Regions from separate parts of the Geobacillus sp. ZGt-1 genome, predicted to be linked through region 4. Evidence: riboswitches for the same ligand, from Rfam matches in the RefSeq annotation. Region 4 holds a riboswitch; each other region holds the start of a gene.
What was found. Region 4 has a riboswitch for S-adenosylmethionine ahead of metK (methionine adenosyltransferase). Riboswitches for the same ligand answer to the same signal wherever they lie in the genome.

Region 1 (3,628 bases), on a different contig from region 4:
AATCGCCGTATGACAAAGCGTGGATGATCGTCGTCAAACCGAATGATTTGAGCGAAATCGACAATTTGTTGACGGCGGAACAATACGAGGCGATGATCAACGAAGGATAAACGTTCCTGCAATCTTCGCTTCGATTCGGGCACTCTATACATACCGGAATTTGATTGAAAAAAGGGGTGCTCGCGATGGCGCTGCAAACGACGCGCATAGATGTCACGGACCGGATCATCGGCAAACTGAACGGCCGCTCGCTGGAGTTGTACGAGGAAGGAGAGCTCATCGGGCGCCTTCCGCTTCCGGCGGCCGTCCCGTTGAAAAAGGGGTATACCGAACAAAACGGAAGAATTTACAAACAGGTGACCGCTACCGTTGAGCCGGACCAAAAATATGTCGATTGCGACGGGGAAGCGGGCTGGTGTTGAAAGGCAACGGTGGATGGCCGTTGCTTTTCATTTTCAACATTTGGCCGGCGCAAGACATACAATAATAGTATCCTCATTTGAAGTTAGGTGGGTCGGACATGCGACGCGTGGAAAAAGTGATCATCGTCGAAGGGCGATCAGACAAGCAAAAAGTGGCGGCGGTGCTGAACGAACCAGTCGTCATCGTCTGCACAAACGGCACGATCAGTGATGCGCGCCTTGAGGAGCTGGCCGATGAGCTGGAAGGATGCGATGTATACGTCTTGGCCGATGCCGATGAGGCGGGAGAAAAATTGCGCCGGCAGTTTCGCCGCATGTTTCCAGAGGCGGAGCATCTTTACATTGACCGGGCGTATCGCGAAGTGGCGGCCGCTCCGCCTTGGCACTTGGCGCAAGTGCTGTTGCGCGCTCGTTTCGACGTCCGCATCGAATCGCTCATGAGGGGAAGAGGCGAGTGAAAGCGATCGACCGAAACGATGTCATGCGAGTGGTGGAAGTCGAGCCGCTTCTGGCCCTTTACTTGTATACCCCGCTGTGCGGCACGTGCCAGCTGGCGCGGCGGATGCTCACGGTGGTGGAGCAGTTGTTTCCGGCGCTGCCGTTTTACGAAACGGACATCAACTATATCCCTGAGCAGGCCGTTGCGTGGAAAATTGAAAGCGTTCCTTGCCTGCTTCTTTTTAGGGACGGAACGGTCGCAGGCAAGTGGTATGCCTTTCATTCCGTTCCGTATTTGTACGAAGTGATTCAAGCCTGCTTGCCGTCCCGATGATTCGCCTTTTTTTGACGCTGTTTGACACATTTCTTGGGAAATGACAAAAACGGCGCTCGTTCGTCAACGGGTTGTCGAGATTTTTGTAAAGGATTTCTCCTCTTCAGGTGGAAGTGAAAAAATAAAAATGGGGGAGGGGATATCCATGGAAATGCGTGAATTAGTTGGGCAGTTCGTGGAACGGATGCAAGTGTTGCGCCATTTGGTGCCGATTTTGCCGGATGAGCAGCTGTATGTTCGGTTTGAAAGCGATGACGAAACCGCCTTGCTGTTGATCGGCAAGGAATCAGCCGCTAGAGGGATGGAAAACGATGAACGGAAAACATTGACGGTGCGCGGTTCCAAAGAGGCGCTCGCGTCCCTGCTGAACGGCGAACTGAAGCTGCAGCAGCTCGTCCGGCTGCGCGAAGTGCATGTATCGGGAAGCTTTCGTCATCTGTTGCTGCTTGAGTCGCTCCTCCATTTGGCTAAGCCTTATCGGGACGTCGGATAAAAAAGATGTTGACACGCTTCGACAGACAATGATACAATCACATTCGTAGTCAATTGAATAGGCGATTGTTGCGCTCTTATCAAGAGAGGTGGAGGGATGTGCCCAATGAAGCCCGGCAACCGTCAGCGCATGTGCTGAAATGGTGCCAATTCACACAAAGCGGCCTGCTTTGAGAGATAAGAGACGGAATGGTGCACAATACCTTTCTGTTCTCTGCGGGCAGAAAGGTTTTCTTTTTGCGCTCTGCCGCTTGGGGAGGAAGGTGAAACGATGATTACACTCGAACAAGTGACGAAAATCTATCAAGCGGCCAACGGTTCGGTCACAGCCGTCGACAATGTGTCGCTTGAGATTCGCGAAGGAGAAATTTTCGGCATTATCGGCTACAGCGGCGCTGGGAAAAGTACGCTCATCCGCTTGCTCAATGGGCTCGAGAAGCCGACGAGCGGCCGGGTGGTCGTCGCCGGGCGCGATATGACGCGCGTGAAAGGGCGGGAGCTGCGCAAGGCGCGCCAAGAAATCGGGATGATTTTCCAGCATTTCAACTTGCTTTGGTCTCGCACAGTCAGGGAAAACATTGCCTTTCCGCTTGAAATTGCCGGCGTCCCGAAAGAGGAGCGGAACAAGCGGGTGGATGAATTGATCGAGCTTGTCGGCCTTTCCGGGCGCGAGGATGCCTACCCGTCGCAGCTGAGCGGCGGGCAAAAGCAGCGGGTCGGCATCGCCCGGGCGCTCGCCAACAACCCGAAAGTCTTGCTGTGCGACGAGGCGACATCGGCGTTGGACCCGCAGACGACCGATGCGATTTTGGACTTGCTCGTTGACATCAACAAGCGTCTCGGGCTGACGATTGTGCTGATCACCCATGAAATGCACGTCATCCGCAAAATTTGCGACCGCGTTGCGGTGATGGAAAGCGGCCGAATCGTCGAGCAAGGCGAAGTGTTGCATGTGTTCCGCAACCCGCAGCAGCCGATTACGAAACGGTTCGTCAAGCAGCTGATCGAGCCCGAGGAGACGGAAGAGGCGATTTCCCATTTGTTTGGCCAATACCCGAGCGGGCTGATCGCGCAGCTGACGTTCGTCGGCGCGGCAGCCGGAAAGCCGCTCATCAGCCAGGTCGTGCGGCAATTTGCCGTCGATGTCAACATTTTGCAAGGGAAAATTTCGCAAACCCATCAAGGCGCCTATGGGGTGCTGTTTGTGCACCTCGACGGGGCGAGGGATGAAATCGACCGGGCGCTTGACTATATTCAACGCCAGCAGGTGGCGGTGGAGGTGATTCACGATGCTCGCTAACCTCCTGCCGAACGTGCAATGGGAGACGGTGTGGGCGGCGACGGTCGAGACGCTGTATATGACGGGAGTGGCGGTGGCGGCCACTTTCGTCCTCGGAATCGTTCTTGGCTTGCTTCTATTTTTGACAGCGAAGGGCAACCTATGGGAAAACCGGTTTGTCAATACCGTGGTTGCGGCGTTTGTGAACATTTTCCGCTCTATTCCGTTTATTATTTTGATCATTTTGCTCATTCCGTTTACAACATGGCTCGTCGGGACGATGCTTGGCGCCAATGCGGCGCTGCCGGCTTTGGTCATTGGGGCCGCGCCGTTTTACGCCCGCATGGTCGAAATCGCTCTTCGCGAAATTGATAAAGGCGTCATCGAAGCAGCCCAAGCGATGGGCGCCTCAACGTGGACGATCATTTGGAAAGTGCTGCTGCCGGAGTCATTGCCGGCGCTTGTCTCCGGCATTACGGTGACGGCGGTGTCGCTCGTCAGCTATACAGCGATGGCTGGAGCCATCGGCGCCGGCGGGCTTGGGAACTTGGCGTATTTGGAAGGGTTCCAGCGCAACCATAACGATGTGACATTTGTCGCAACCGTATTGGTGTTGGTCATTGTATTTATCATTCAGCTGATCGGTGACTTTGTCACTTCGAA
Region 2 (3,628 bases), on a different contig from region 4:
CGGATAGCCCGGGTCCGGGACAAGCACCACATCGCCCGGGTTGACGAGGCAAAGCGGCAGCTCGACAAGCCCGGCTTTGCCGCCGAACAAGATGGCGACCTCGCGGGCCGGGTCGATCGTCACCCCGTACTCGCGCGCGTAAAACGCCGCTACGGCTTCTTTCAAAAACGAGTAGCCTTGAAACGGCGAATATTTATGGTATTTTGGGTTCGCGGCTGCCTTCTGCATCGCTTCGACAATGTGCGCCGGCGTCGGCTGATCCGGATTGCCCTGCCCTAAGTTGATCACATCATAACCCGCCTTGATCTTCGCACCGACTTTCGCCACGAGCGAGGCGAAAAACTGCTTCGGCAGCTGTTCAAGCAGTTCGGAAAAGGGAAATTCGATCGTCATCGTCCACACCTTCTCAAAAATTCTTGAAATTCTAGTGCAACATCATATATCGTTAAAAGCAAAATGTAAAGAAAAATTTTTTTCCGAGGTGAACGCTCATGACGATCCGCATCGCCTGCCTGCAGCTTGACATTGCATTTGGCGATCCAGCAAAAAACGAACAGCAAGCCGAACAGGCCGTGGAATCCGCTGCCAAAGACGGCGCTGACATCATCGTGCTGCCAGAGTTATGGACGACCGGCTACGATTTGACGCGCCTGGATGAAATTGCCGACGAAGGCGCCGAACGGGCGAAGGCGCTCGCTTCCCGATTGGCGCAAACGTACGGCGTCCATTTCGTCGCTGGTTCGGTCGCCAAAAAAACAGCCGCCGGCGTGACAAACACGATGATCGTGGCCGACCGCCATGGCCAAATCGTCGGCGAATACAGCAAACTCCATCTGTTCCAATTAATGGATGAACATTTGTATTTGCAGCCGGGAAGCAGCTTAGGCTTGTTTTCGCTCGACGGGCTTGCATGCGCCGGGGTCATTTGCTATGACATCCGCTTTCCGGAGTGGATTCGCGCCCATGCGTTGGCCGGAGCGGAAGTGCTGTTTGTCGTCGCCGAATGGCCGCTTCCCCGCCTGCACCATTGGCGGACGCTCTTGATGGCGCGGGCGATTGAAAACCAATGCTACGTCGTCGCCTGCAACCGGGCTGGCCGCGACCCGAACAACGTCTTTGCCGGCCATTCGCTCGTCATCGACCCATGGGGCGAAGTGATCGCCGAGGCGGACGAGAAGCCGGGCATTCTCTCGGCCGACATCGATCCCGCACTCGTTGCGGACGTCCGCGCACGCATCCCGGTGTTTGCCGACCGCCGGCCGCACGACTACGAAGCGGCAAAAAATTTTTTCAAAACGTATTGACAATCGATTGATCGACCATGTATCATTCGAATCAAACAACCAAACGATTGACAACATCGTGAAAATTGCAAAAACTGAATACGAGAAATCGGTACTCTTATCAAGAGTTGGCTGAGGGAATTGGCCCAATGAAGCCCAGCAACCGACCGTAATACTATCGTGAGATAGGGCGCACGCCAAGGGCGGCGCCGGAAGCGTCATGCTTCCGCAGGGCACGGTGCTAAGTCCAACAGAAAGACCGATGTCTTTCTGAAAGATAAGAGGCGCGAAGAACGAATGAATCTTCAAGCCTCTTTCCGTATGCGAAAGAGGCTTTTTCATTTGCCGGAAACGCCGAGATTTCAGCGCCGCGTCAGAACCGGCATTTGAAAACGAGCGAAATGAAAAAAGGGGGAACAAGGAAATGACCACTGTTCAAACATCGGTTTACGAACCGCTGACCGAACCGAAGGCGGTATCTCTCGCTGTCCGCCTCGGCCTATTCCGCGACGGAGCGCCGCTTGCCTGCCGCGAGATCGGCGACGGGAACTTGAACCTTGTTTTTCATATCGTCGATCAAGAAACGAAACAAGGCGTCATCATCAAACAAGCGTTGCCGTACGCCAAAGTGGTCGGCGAAAGCTGGCCGCTCACGTTAAAGCGCGCTGTCATTGAAAGCAACGCGCTGCGCACGTTTGCGAGCTACGTGCCGCAATACGTGCCGAAAGTCTACTATTCTGACGAATCGCTCGCCATTACGGTGATGGAAGACTTATCCCGTTTGCAAATCGCCCGCAAAGGGCTGATCGAAGGGAAAACGTATCCGCTTTTGTCCCAGCATATCGGCGAGTTTGTCGCCAAAACGGCATTTTATACGTCTGACTTCGGCATGAACCAGCAAGAGAAAAAGAAATTGGCGCAAAGCTTCGTCAATCCGGAACTGTGCAAAATTACCGAAGACCTCGTCTTCACCGACCCGTTTTTTGACCACGAAACGAACAACTTTGAAGACGAATTGCGCCCAGACGTTGAAGCGCTTTGGCGCGATGACCGACTCCACCTAGAAGCAGCAAAGCTGAAGCGCAAGTTTTTAACCGAAGCCGATGTGCTCTTGCATGGCGATTTGCATACCGGCAGCATTTTCGTAAGCGCCGACGAAACGAAAGTGATCGACCCAGAATTCGCCTTTTACGGTCCGATCGGGTTTGACCTTGGCCAATTTTTCGCCAATTTGCTGTTAAATGCGTTGTCCCGCTCTGAATTAGAGCGCCAACCGCTCTTTGACCACATCGACCGGACATGGGACGTCTTTGCGTCCGTGTTCTCAAACCTTTGGCGCACCGAGAGCGTGGAAACGTACGCCGCGACGCCGGGCTTGCTCGAGGACGTGCTCCGGCACGCGTTCATCGACGCCGTCGGCTTTGCCGGCTGCGAAGTCATCCGCCGGACGATCGGCCTCGCCCATGTGGCGGACCTTGACGGCATCGAGCACAAAGATGAACGGCTTGTTGCCAAACGGCATGCCCTCCGTCTCGGCCGCCGCTTGATCATTGAGCGCCGCGTGTTCACCGGAACGGAAGACTTCCGCCGCCTGTTTGCCGAAACGGAACAATAATGCCATACAATCGTCCGGGTCTCGACGCAAGCTGCGCGGCGCTGACCCGGACAAACCAAAAAAAAGAGAAAGGAAGATGGCGATGAGCACCTTTGCCATCCCACGCTCCGTTGAATGGCGCGAGACGCATGTGACGATTTTAAACCAGCAAAAGCTTCCATCCATCATCGAATATATCGACTTGCACACTCTGGAAGACGTCTATGAGGCGATTGCCACGCTGAAAGTGCGCGGCGCGCCGGCGATCGGCATCACCGCCGCCTATGGCCTGGCGCTTGCCGCTTTACGCTACGACACCGAATCGCTCGATGAATTCCGCCGTCGCTTGAAACGAGATCGTGACTACCTAGCCAGTGCCCGGCCGACTGCCGTCAACTTGTTTTGGGCGCTCGATCGGCTCGTCACCGCTGCGGCCGACGCCCTTTCCGTCAACGAGGCCAAAACGACGCTCGTCCACGAAGCGATTCGCATTCAAGTAGAAGACGAGGATGTGTGCCGCCGCATTGGCGAGCATGCCTTGTCGCTCTTCAGGCCCGGCGAGCGGGTGATGACGATTTGCAACGCCGGCTCGATCGCCACCGCCCGCTACGGAACGGCGCTCGCCCCGTTTTATTTGGCGAAAGAAAAAGGAATTGAACTATCCGTTTACGCTCTCGAGACGCGGCCGGTGTTGCAAGGGGCGCGCCTGACCGCTTGGGAACTGATGCAAGCGGGCGTTGATGTGACGCTC
Region 3 (3,628 bases), on a different contig from region 4:
GCTGGCGGCTCTCGCCGCGCTCTTGCTCGTGCTCGCCGGGTGCACGGGCAAATCCGACACAACGAGCGGAAAGGGCAACAATAACGAAAAACCGGCGGCTCAGAAGGAAGACATCAGCAAATTCCCGATGACGGTGAAAAACGACGGGAAAATCATCGACGGCGGCGTGTTGAAATACGGCCTTGTGTCCGATACGCCGTTTGAAGGGACGCTCAGCTATGCATTCTACACCGGAGCGCCCGACGCAGAGATTTTGCAATTTTTTGACGAGTCGCTTTTCCGGACGAACGGTGACTATGAAATTACAAATGATGGGGCTGCCACGTATGAGTTGTCGGATGATAAAAAGACGATGACAATCCATATTAAAGACAATGTGAATTGGCATGACGGCCAGCCGGTGACCGCTGAAGACTTGGAGTATGCGTATTTGGTCATCGGCCATAAAGATTACACCGGCGTCCGCTATGGCGATGCGCTCATCCAAGGGATCGTCGGGATGGAAGAATATCACAGCGGCAAAGCGGATAAAATTTCCGGCATTAAAGTCATCGACAAAAAGACGTTGACGATCACATGGAAACAGGCCAATCCGTCGGTGTTGACCGGCATTTGGGCGTATCCGCTGCCGAAGCATTACTTGAAAGACATTCCGATCAAAGACTTGGCGAAATCGGATAAAATCCGGAAAAACCCGATCGGGTTCGGTCCGTTTAAAGTGAAGAAAATCGTTCCGGGCGAGTCGGTAGAGTTTGTTCGCAATGATGACTACTGGGCTGGCAAACCGAACTTGGAAGGCGTCATTTTGAAAGTCGTCAGCCCGCAAGTCGTCCTGCAAGCGCTGAAAAAAGGCGAAATTGACGTCGCTGAGTTCCCGACTGACCAATATTTGAACGCGAAAGGGACGAAAAACATTCAGTTTATCGGTAGAGTGGATTTGGCGTACAACTATATCGGCTTTAAACTCGGCCATTGGGATGCGAAAAAGCAGGAAAACGTAATGGACAATCCGAAATTCCAAAACAAAAAACTGCGCCAAGCGATGGCGTATGCCATCAACAACCAAGAGGTGGCTGACCGCCTGTATCATGGCTTGCGCTTCCCGGCGAACACGCTCATTCCGCCGTCGTTCCCGGGCTATCATGACAGCTCCATCAAAGGATATACGTACAATCCGGAAAAAGCGAAACAATTGCTGGATGAAGCGGGATATAAAGATGTGGATGGCGATGGCCTCCGCGAAGATCCAAACGGCAAAAAATTCAAGATCAACTTCTTGGCGATGAGCGGTGGGGACATCGCTGAACCGCTGGCCAAATTTTATATGCAATGCTGGAAAGATGTGGGCCTCGATGTTCAGCTTGTAGACGGACGCTTGGCGGAGTTCAACTCCTTCTACGATATGGTCGAAAAAGACGATCCGAAAGTGGATGTCTACGCCGCCGCTTGGGGAACTGGAACGGACGTCGACCCGTACGGATTGTACGGCCGCAACGTCATGTTCAACTACTCGCGCTGGGTGAATGAGAAAAACGATGAACTGTTGGAAAAAGGCCATTCCGAACAGGCGTTTGACAAAGAATATCGTCGGAAAATTTACAGTGAATGGCAAAAGCTGATGAACGAAGAAGTGCCGGTCATCCCGACGTTGTATCGTTCGGCCATTTATGCCGTCAACAACCGCGTCGCCAACTTCACGGTCGATCCGGGCTCGAAACTGACGTGGAAAGATGTCGGCGTCACGTCCGAGCAACCGGAAGTCGAACAATGACGATTGTTGCCTTTGATGATGTATGATAAGATAGAAGATAAATTGCATACGTCTTATCAAGAGTGGGCGAGAGAACGGGCTTGATGACCCCACAGCAACCTGCCGCAGGCAAGGTGCTAACACCCGCAAAGCGGTTTCGCTTTGGATGATAAGAACGGCTCATGGCCCCTTTCGCATCATTCCGAGGCGAAGGGGGTTTTTGTCGATGGGAGGTGAAGGAGAAACAGTGGAGGAGGCGGTTTCGCTCCGCGCTTGCATGGCCGCTCATCTCCCTGCCGCAGCGTTCGCCGTTTGTGTCATGCGCTGTGTGCAGGCGGAGCTCATCCGGTTTGACCCTAAGGCGGCGGTGCATGTCGACCGTGGGGACGGATACGTTCATTTGTATGGGGAAGCGCAAGGAACAGCCTTTTCGTTGTTGTTGACCAACAGTGAGGCGGACGAATGGAAGGCGGACGGACCGTACGCCCTTGACCGCTACATATGGACAGAGCTTGGGAAAAAAGGGATTTTCCCGATGCAGATGACGCCGTATTTACAAGCAGTATGGTTAACTGAGTCATAGAAAGGAAGAGGGACGAATGGCAGTCAAAAAATTTGAACATGTCGGCATTCAAGTGAAAGACATCGAAGCATCGAAAGAGTTTTATCAAAATGTTGTCGGCTTGGAGCTGCTCGACGAAATGATTCATACGAACGGCACGATGAAATTGGCGTTTTTAGGGATTGGCGGCTCGATCATTGTCGAGCTGATCGAAGGATACAATCCGGATTTGCCGACGGAAGGAAAAGTGCACCATGTGGCGTTTACGGTGGAAGGCATTGAGCAGGAGAAAGAACGGCTTCAGTCGCTCGGTGTGCCGCTTGTGTGGGAAGAAATAACGACACTTCCGAACGGAGCAAAATATTTGTTCTTCCTCGGGCCCGACGGCGAATGGATCGAGTTTTACGAGCCTGCTCGATAAATGGCGTCACGCTAGGCGGCCAGCTGTTTGGGCCGCCTATGAATTTGCCGTCTGGCGATTGGCGCTTCGTTCCATTTTTCTTCGTATGGCCTTGCCTGCCGCTAGACAACAACCGTCCATGTAGGAGTCGTCGTCTTCTCGATTCAATGGTATACTAGAAAAAGAGAGGGGGAGGATGACGTGGAAGAAATGATCGTGCACGCGATTCAAGACGACTACCCTGATGAATTCGCCTGGTGCTACGGCTGCGGGCGTCTGAATGAACAAGGCCACCATTTCCGCACCGGGTGGCGGGGCGACAAAACGGTGACGGTGTATACGCCGCGTCCGGAACATACGGCGATTCCAGGGTTTGTGTACGGCGGGCTGATCGCCTCGCTCATTGATTGCCACGGCACCGGTTCAGCGGCGCTTGCCTTGCATCGGAAAAACGGCCATGAACCAGGGAGCGGGGAAACGCCGCCGCGCTTTGTTACTGCGTCGCTTCACGTCGATTTCGTCAAGCCGACGCCGCATGGAGTGCCGCTTGTCGCCGTCGGCACTGTGACGGAGATTCATCCGAAAAAATGGAAAGTGGACACCGAAGTGTTCGCCAACGGCGAACTGTGCGCCCGCGGGCAAGTCGTCGCCGTCGGGGCAAGTCGTCGCCGTCGTAATGCCGAAAACGTTTGTCCGTGGGTAACAAGCAACGAAAGGCGCCGGAGAGCGGCTGTTTTTGACAGCGCTTTCTCCGGCGCTTGGCAACTGGTCGAAAACGGCTGCGCCTCACCTCGTTTCGCCATTGAGGACTGATGATGTCATGAAAAAGGCAACTCGACAACGCCTCTTCTCAAGTGGGGAAACCTTGTGAAATTGGTTCTCCTTTTTCAACAAAACCACCGATTTGGCGAACATC
Region 4 (3,628 bases):
CGTATGCTTGTTTGTCAGCCCATGTGTTTTGCGGCTGCAGGACGTCATCCGGCACGCCGGGGACGTGGGTTGGGATGGCGAGGCCGAAAATCGGGTCTTGCACCGTTTCGACGTTGTCCAGCTCCCCTTCGACGGCGGCTTGCACCATCGCCCGGGTGTAGGCGAGCTTCATGCGGCTGCCGACGCCGTACGGTCCCCCTGTCCAGCCGGTGTTGACCAAAAAGACGCGGACGTTGTGTTCGGCGATTTTTTGCCCGAGCATTTCCGCGTATTCGACGGCCGGGCGCGGCAAAAACGGTGCGCCAAAGCACGTTGAGAACGTTGCTTCCGGTTCGGTGACGCCGCGTTCGGTGCCGGCGAGTTTGCTTGTGTAGCCGCTTAAGAAATGGTACATCGCCTGTTCACGCGTCAGCTTGCTGATTGGCGGCAGGACGCCGAACGCATCAGCCGTCAAAAACACGATCGTGGACGGATGGCCGGCGACGCTTGGGTCGACGATGTTTTTGATCGCCTGAAGCGGGTAGGCGGCGCGCGTGTTTTCCGTCAGCGTGCCGTCGTCGTAATTCGGCACCCGCGTCGCGTCGTCGAGGACGACGTTTTCGAGCACCGCGCCGAAGCCGATGGCGTCAAAAATTTGCGGCTCTTTCTCGCGCGATAGGTTGATGCATTTCGCATAGCAGCCGCCTTCGATGTTGAAAATGCCGCGGTTTGACCAGCCGTGCTCATCATCGCCGATCAAGCGGCGGTTCGGGTCGGTCGAGAGCGTCGTTTTTCCCGTTCCCGACAAGCCGAAAAAGAGGGCGACGTCGCCTTCCTGGCCGACGTTGGCCGAGCAGTGCATCGGCAGGATGCCTTGTTCCGGCAGCAAATAGTTCATCACCGAGAAAATCGATTTTTTCATTTCGCCGGCATACTCGGTGCCGCCGATCAACACGGTGCGCCGTTCAAACGAGATGATGATGAACGCTTCCGAGCGCGTGCCGTCAACTTTCGGGTCGGCTTTAAAGTTCGGCGCGCAAATGACGGTGAATTGCGGCTCATGCGCGGCGAGCTCTGCGGCGCTCGGCCGAATGAACAGCTGATGGACGAACAAGTTGTGCCAGGCGAATTCGTTGACGACTTGAATCGGCAGCCGGTATTTCGGATCGGCGCCGGCAAAGCCTTTAAACACGAACAGTTCATCTTTCTTCATTAAATAGTCGAGCACTTTGTCGTACAGTTTATCAAACGTCTCCGGAGACATCGGCTGGTTGACCGCGCCCCAGTCGATCGTTTGCTTCGTTGACGGTTCTTCGACGATGTATTTGTCTTTCGGCGACCGCCCTGTGTACTTGCCGGTTGTCACCGCGACGGCTCCGGTGTGCGTCAGCCGTCCTTCGTTCCGTTGCAGGACTTTCTCAACGAGCTCGGCGACGGACAGTTGATGATGCACGTACGGTTTTTGCAGCAATAAATCAAGCTTATTCGTCATGTTTGCGATCCCCATATTCAAAACCTGCCTTCTTTTTGTAATCACTCTTGAAAATAGTATAACACATTTTTATTAATAGTCCATACTAATTGTGTGGGTTTTTCAAACTTTATTTTGCCCAATGTGTTGGTTTCCTTGAGGAAAGAATTTTCGCGGCTGGAAATGATAAAAAATGAATTTTGATAGTTGACTTTGCCGATTCCGTTGCGATAAGATAAGTCATTGAACGGATACTCTTATCCCGAGCCGGTGGAGGGACAGGCCCGATGAAGCCCAGCAACCGTCACAACTGTACATGTGTGAAATGGTGCTAACCTGTGGCAAGGCGCAGTCCTTGAACGATAAGAGTGAAAGGAAGCAATACGATTGCCATGACCTTTCCTCAGCCGTTACAGGAAAGGTTTTTTATATTGCGAAGGGAAAAAGGGAAATGAGTTCCGTGTCGCCACATTATGCCAAGAGGAGGAAACAAACCGAATGTCAGCCAAACGCCGCTTGTTTACTTCAGAGTCTGTGACGGAAGGACATCCGGATAAAATTTGCGACCAAATTTCTGACGCCATTTTGGATGCCATTTTGGAAAAAGATCCAAACGCCCGCGTCGCCTGCGAAACGAGCGTTACGACCGGGCTGGTGCTCGTGAGCGGGGAAATCACGACATCAACATACGTGGACATTCCGCGCATCGTCCGCGATACGGTCCGGGAGATCGGCTACACGCGCGCCAAATACGGATTTGACGCCGATACGTGCGCGGTGCTGACATCGATTGACGAACAATCGCCGGACATTGCGATGGGGGTGGACCGGGCGCTCGAGGCGCGCGAAGGTCAGATGACTGACGAGGAAATCGAAGCGATCGGCGCCGGCGACCAAGGATTGATGTTTGGGTTCGCCTGCAATGAGACGGAAGAATTGATGCCGATGCCGATTTCGCTTGCGCACCGCTTGGCGCGCCGATTGGCGGAAGTGCGCAAAACGGACGTCTTGCCGTACTTGCGGCCGGACGGGAAAACGCAAGTGACGATCGAATACGATGAAAACGGCAAACCGGTGCGCGTCGATACGATCGTCGTTTCCGCGCAGCACCATCCGGAAATTACGCAAGAGCAAATCCAGCGCGACATTAAAGAGCAGGTCATCAAGCCGGTCGTGCCCGCGGAGCTGCTTGATGAGAACACGAAATATTTCATCAACCCGACAGGACGGTTTGTCATCGGCGGTCCGCAAGGGGATGCTGGGTTGACGGGGCGCAAAATCATCGTCGATACGTACGGCGGCTACGCCCGCCACGGCGGTGGCGCGTTCTCGGGCAAAGATCCGACGAAAGTCGACCGCTCGGCGGCGTATGCGGCCCGCTATGTCGCGAAAAACATCGTCGCGGCAGGACTGGCCGACAAATGCGAAGTGCAGCTTGCCTACGCGATCGGCGTCGCCCGCCCAGTTTCGATTTCGATCGATACGTTCGGCACCGGCAAAGTGTCGGAAGACATTTTGATTGAAGTCGTGCGCAACAACTTCGATCTCCGCCCGGCGGGCATCATCAAAATGCTCGACCTTCGCCGCCCGATTTACAAACAGACGGCTGCTTACGGCCATTTTGGGCGTACGGACATCGACCTGCCGTGGGAGCGCACCGACAAAGCCGCCTTGTTGAAAGAACAAGCGCTGGCGTTGGCGGACAAGTGATGAAAGAAAAAGAGCTGCCTGATCACGGCAGCTCTTTTTTGTCGGCGCACGATGTCCGCTGTTGCTGCAGCGCTTTGTAATACTGCCCTTTCTCGACATATTCGCGGCGGATGCGCTCCATTTCGCGGATATCGTCTTCCGTCAGTTCGCGGACGACTTTCGCCGGCCGGCCGAGGGCGAGCGTGTTGGGCGGAATTTTTTTGCCCGGCGGCACTAAACTGCCGGCGCCGATAAACGCGCCTTCCCCGATTTCCGCGCGGTCCAAAATGATTGAGCCCATGCCGATGAGCGCGTTTTTGCGAACGATGGCGCTGTGCAAAATGACTTGATGGCCGACCGTCACCCCGTCCTCAATGATAAGCGGATTGTTTGGACTTTGATGCAAAATTGAGTTATCTTGAATATTGACCCGGTTGCCAATCACCGTTGGCGCCACATCGCCGCGAATGACGGTATTGAACCAAATGC

Region 1: it holds a riboswitch for S-adenosylmethionine, as region 4 does, so the genes downstream of both, VU18_RS13095 (methionine ABC transporter ATP-binding protein) here and metK (methionine adenosyltransferase) in region 4, are expected to answer to the same signal.
Region 2: it holds a riboswitch for S-adenosylmethionine, as region 4 does, so the genes downstream of both, mtnK (S-methyl-5-thioribose kinase) here and metK (methionine adenosyltransferase) in region 4, are expected to answer to the same signal.
Region 3: it holds a riboswitch for S-adenosylmethionine, as region 4 does, so the genes downstream of both, VU18_RS05975 (hypothetical protein) here and metK (methionine adenosyltransferase) in region 4, are expected to answer to the same signal.

The regions. Positions count from the first base shown of each region.
Region 1 is NZ_LDPD01000025.1:86,721-90,348, reverse strand. Features, by position in the region: gene gcvH (glycine cleavage system protein GcvH) at 1-110, shown strand, start outside; gene VU18_RS13115 (YusG family protein) at 186-422, shown strand; gene VU18_RS13110 (toprim domain-containing protein) at 521-880, shown strand; gene VU18_RS13105 (thioredoxin family protein) at 877-1,194, shown strand; gene VU18_RS13100 (hypothetical protein) at 1,340-1,687, shown strand; SAM riboswitch class I at 1,761-1,870, shown strand; gene VU18_RS13095 (methionine ABC transporter ATP-binding protein) at 1,958-2,986, shown strand; gene VU18_RS13090 (methionine ABC transporter permease) at 2,976-3,628, shown strand, end outside.
Region 2 is NZ_LDPD01000012.1:63,325-66,952, reverse strand. Features, by position in the region: gene VU18_RS04020 (pyridoxal phosphate-dependent aminotransferase) at 1-393, opposite strand, end outside; gene VU18_RS04015 (carbon-nitrogen family hydrolase) at 492-1,304, shown strand; SAM riboswitch class I at 1,399-1,567, shown strand; gene mtnK (S-methyl-5-thioribose kinase) at 1,708-2,898, shown strand; gene mtnA (S-methyl-5-thioribose-1-phosphate isomerase) at 2,981-3,628, shown strand, end outside.
Region 3 is NZ_LDPD01000013.1:349,365-352,992, forward strand. Features, by position in the region: gene opp4A (oligopeptide ABC transporter substrate-binding protein) at 1-1,771, shown strand, start outside; SAM riboswitch class I at 1,822-1,926, shown strand; gene VU18_RS05975 (hypothetical protein) at 1,977-2,333, shown strand; gene VU18_RS05980 (VOC family protein) at 2,350-2,733, shown strand; partial or broken gene VU18_RS05985 (PaaI family thioesterase) at 2,914-3,415, shown strand.
Region 4 is NZ_LDPD01000023.1:743,546-747,173, reverse strand. Features, by position in the region: gene pckA (phosphoenolpyruvate carboxykinase (ATP)) at 1-1,486, opposite strand, end outside; SAM riboswitch class I at 1,705-1,819, shown strand; gene metK (methionine adenosyltransferase) at 1,949-3,160, shown strand; gene VU18_RS12450 (gamma carbonic anhydrase family protein) at 3,183-3,628, opposite strand, start outside.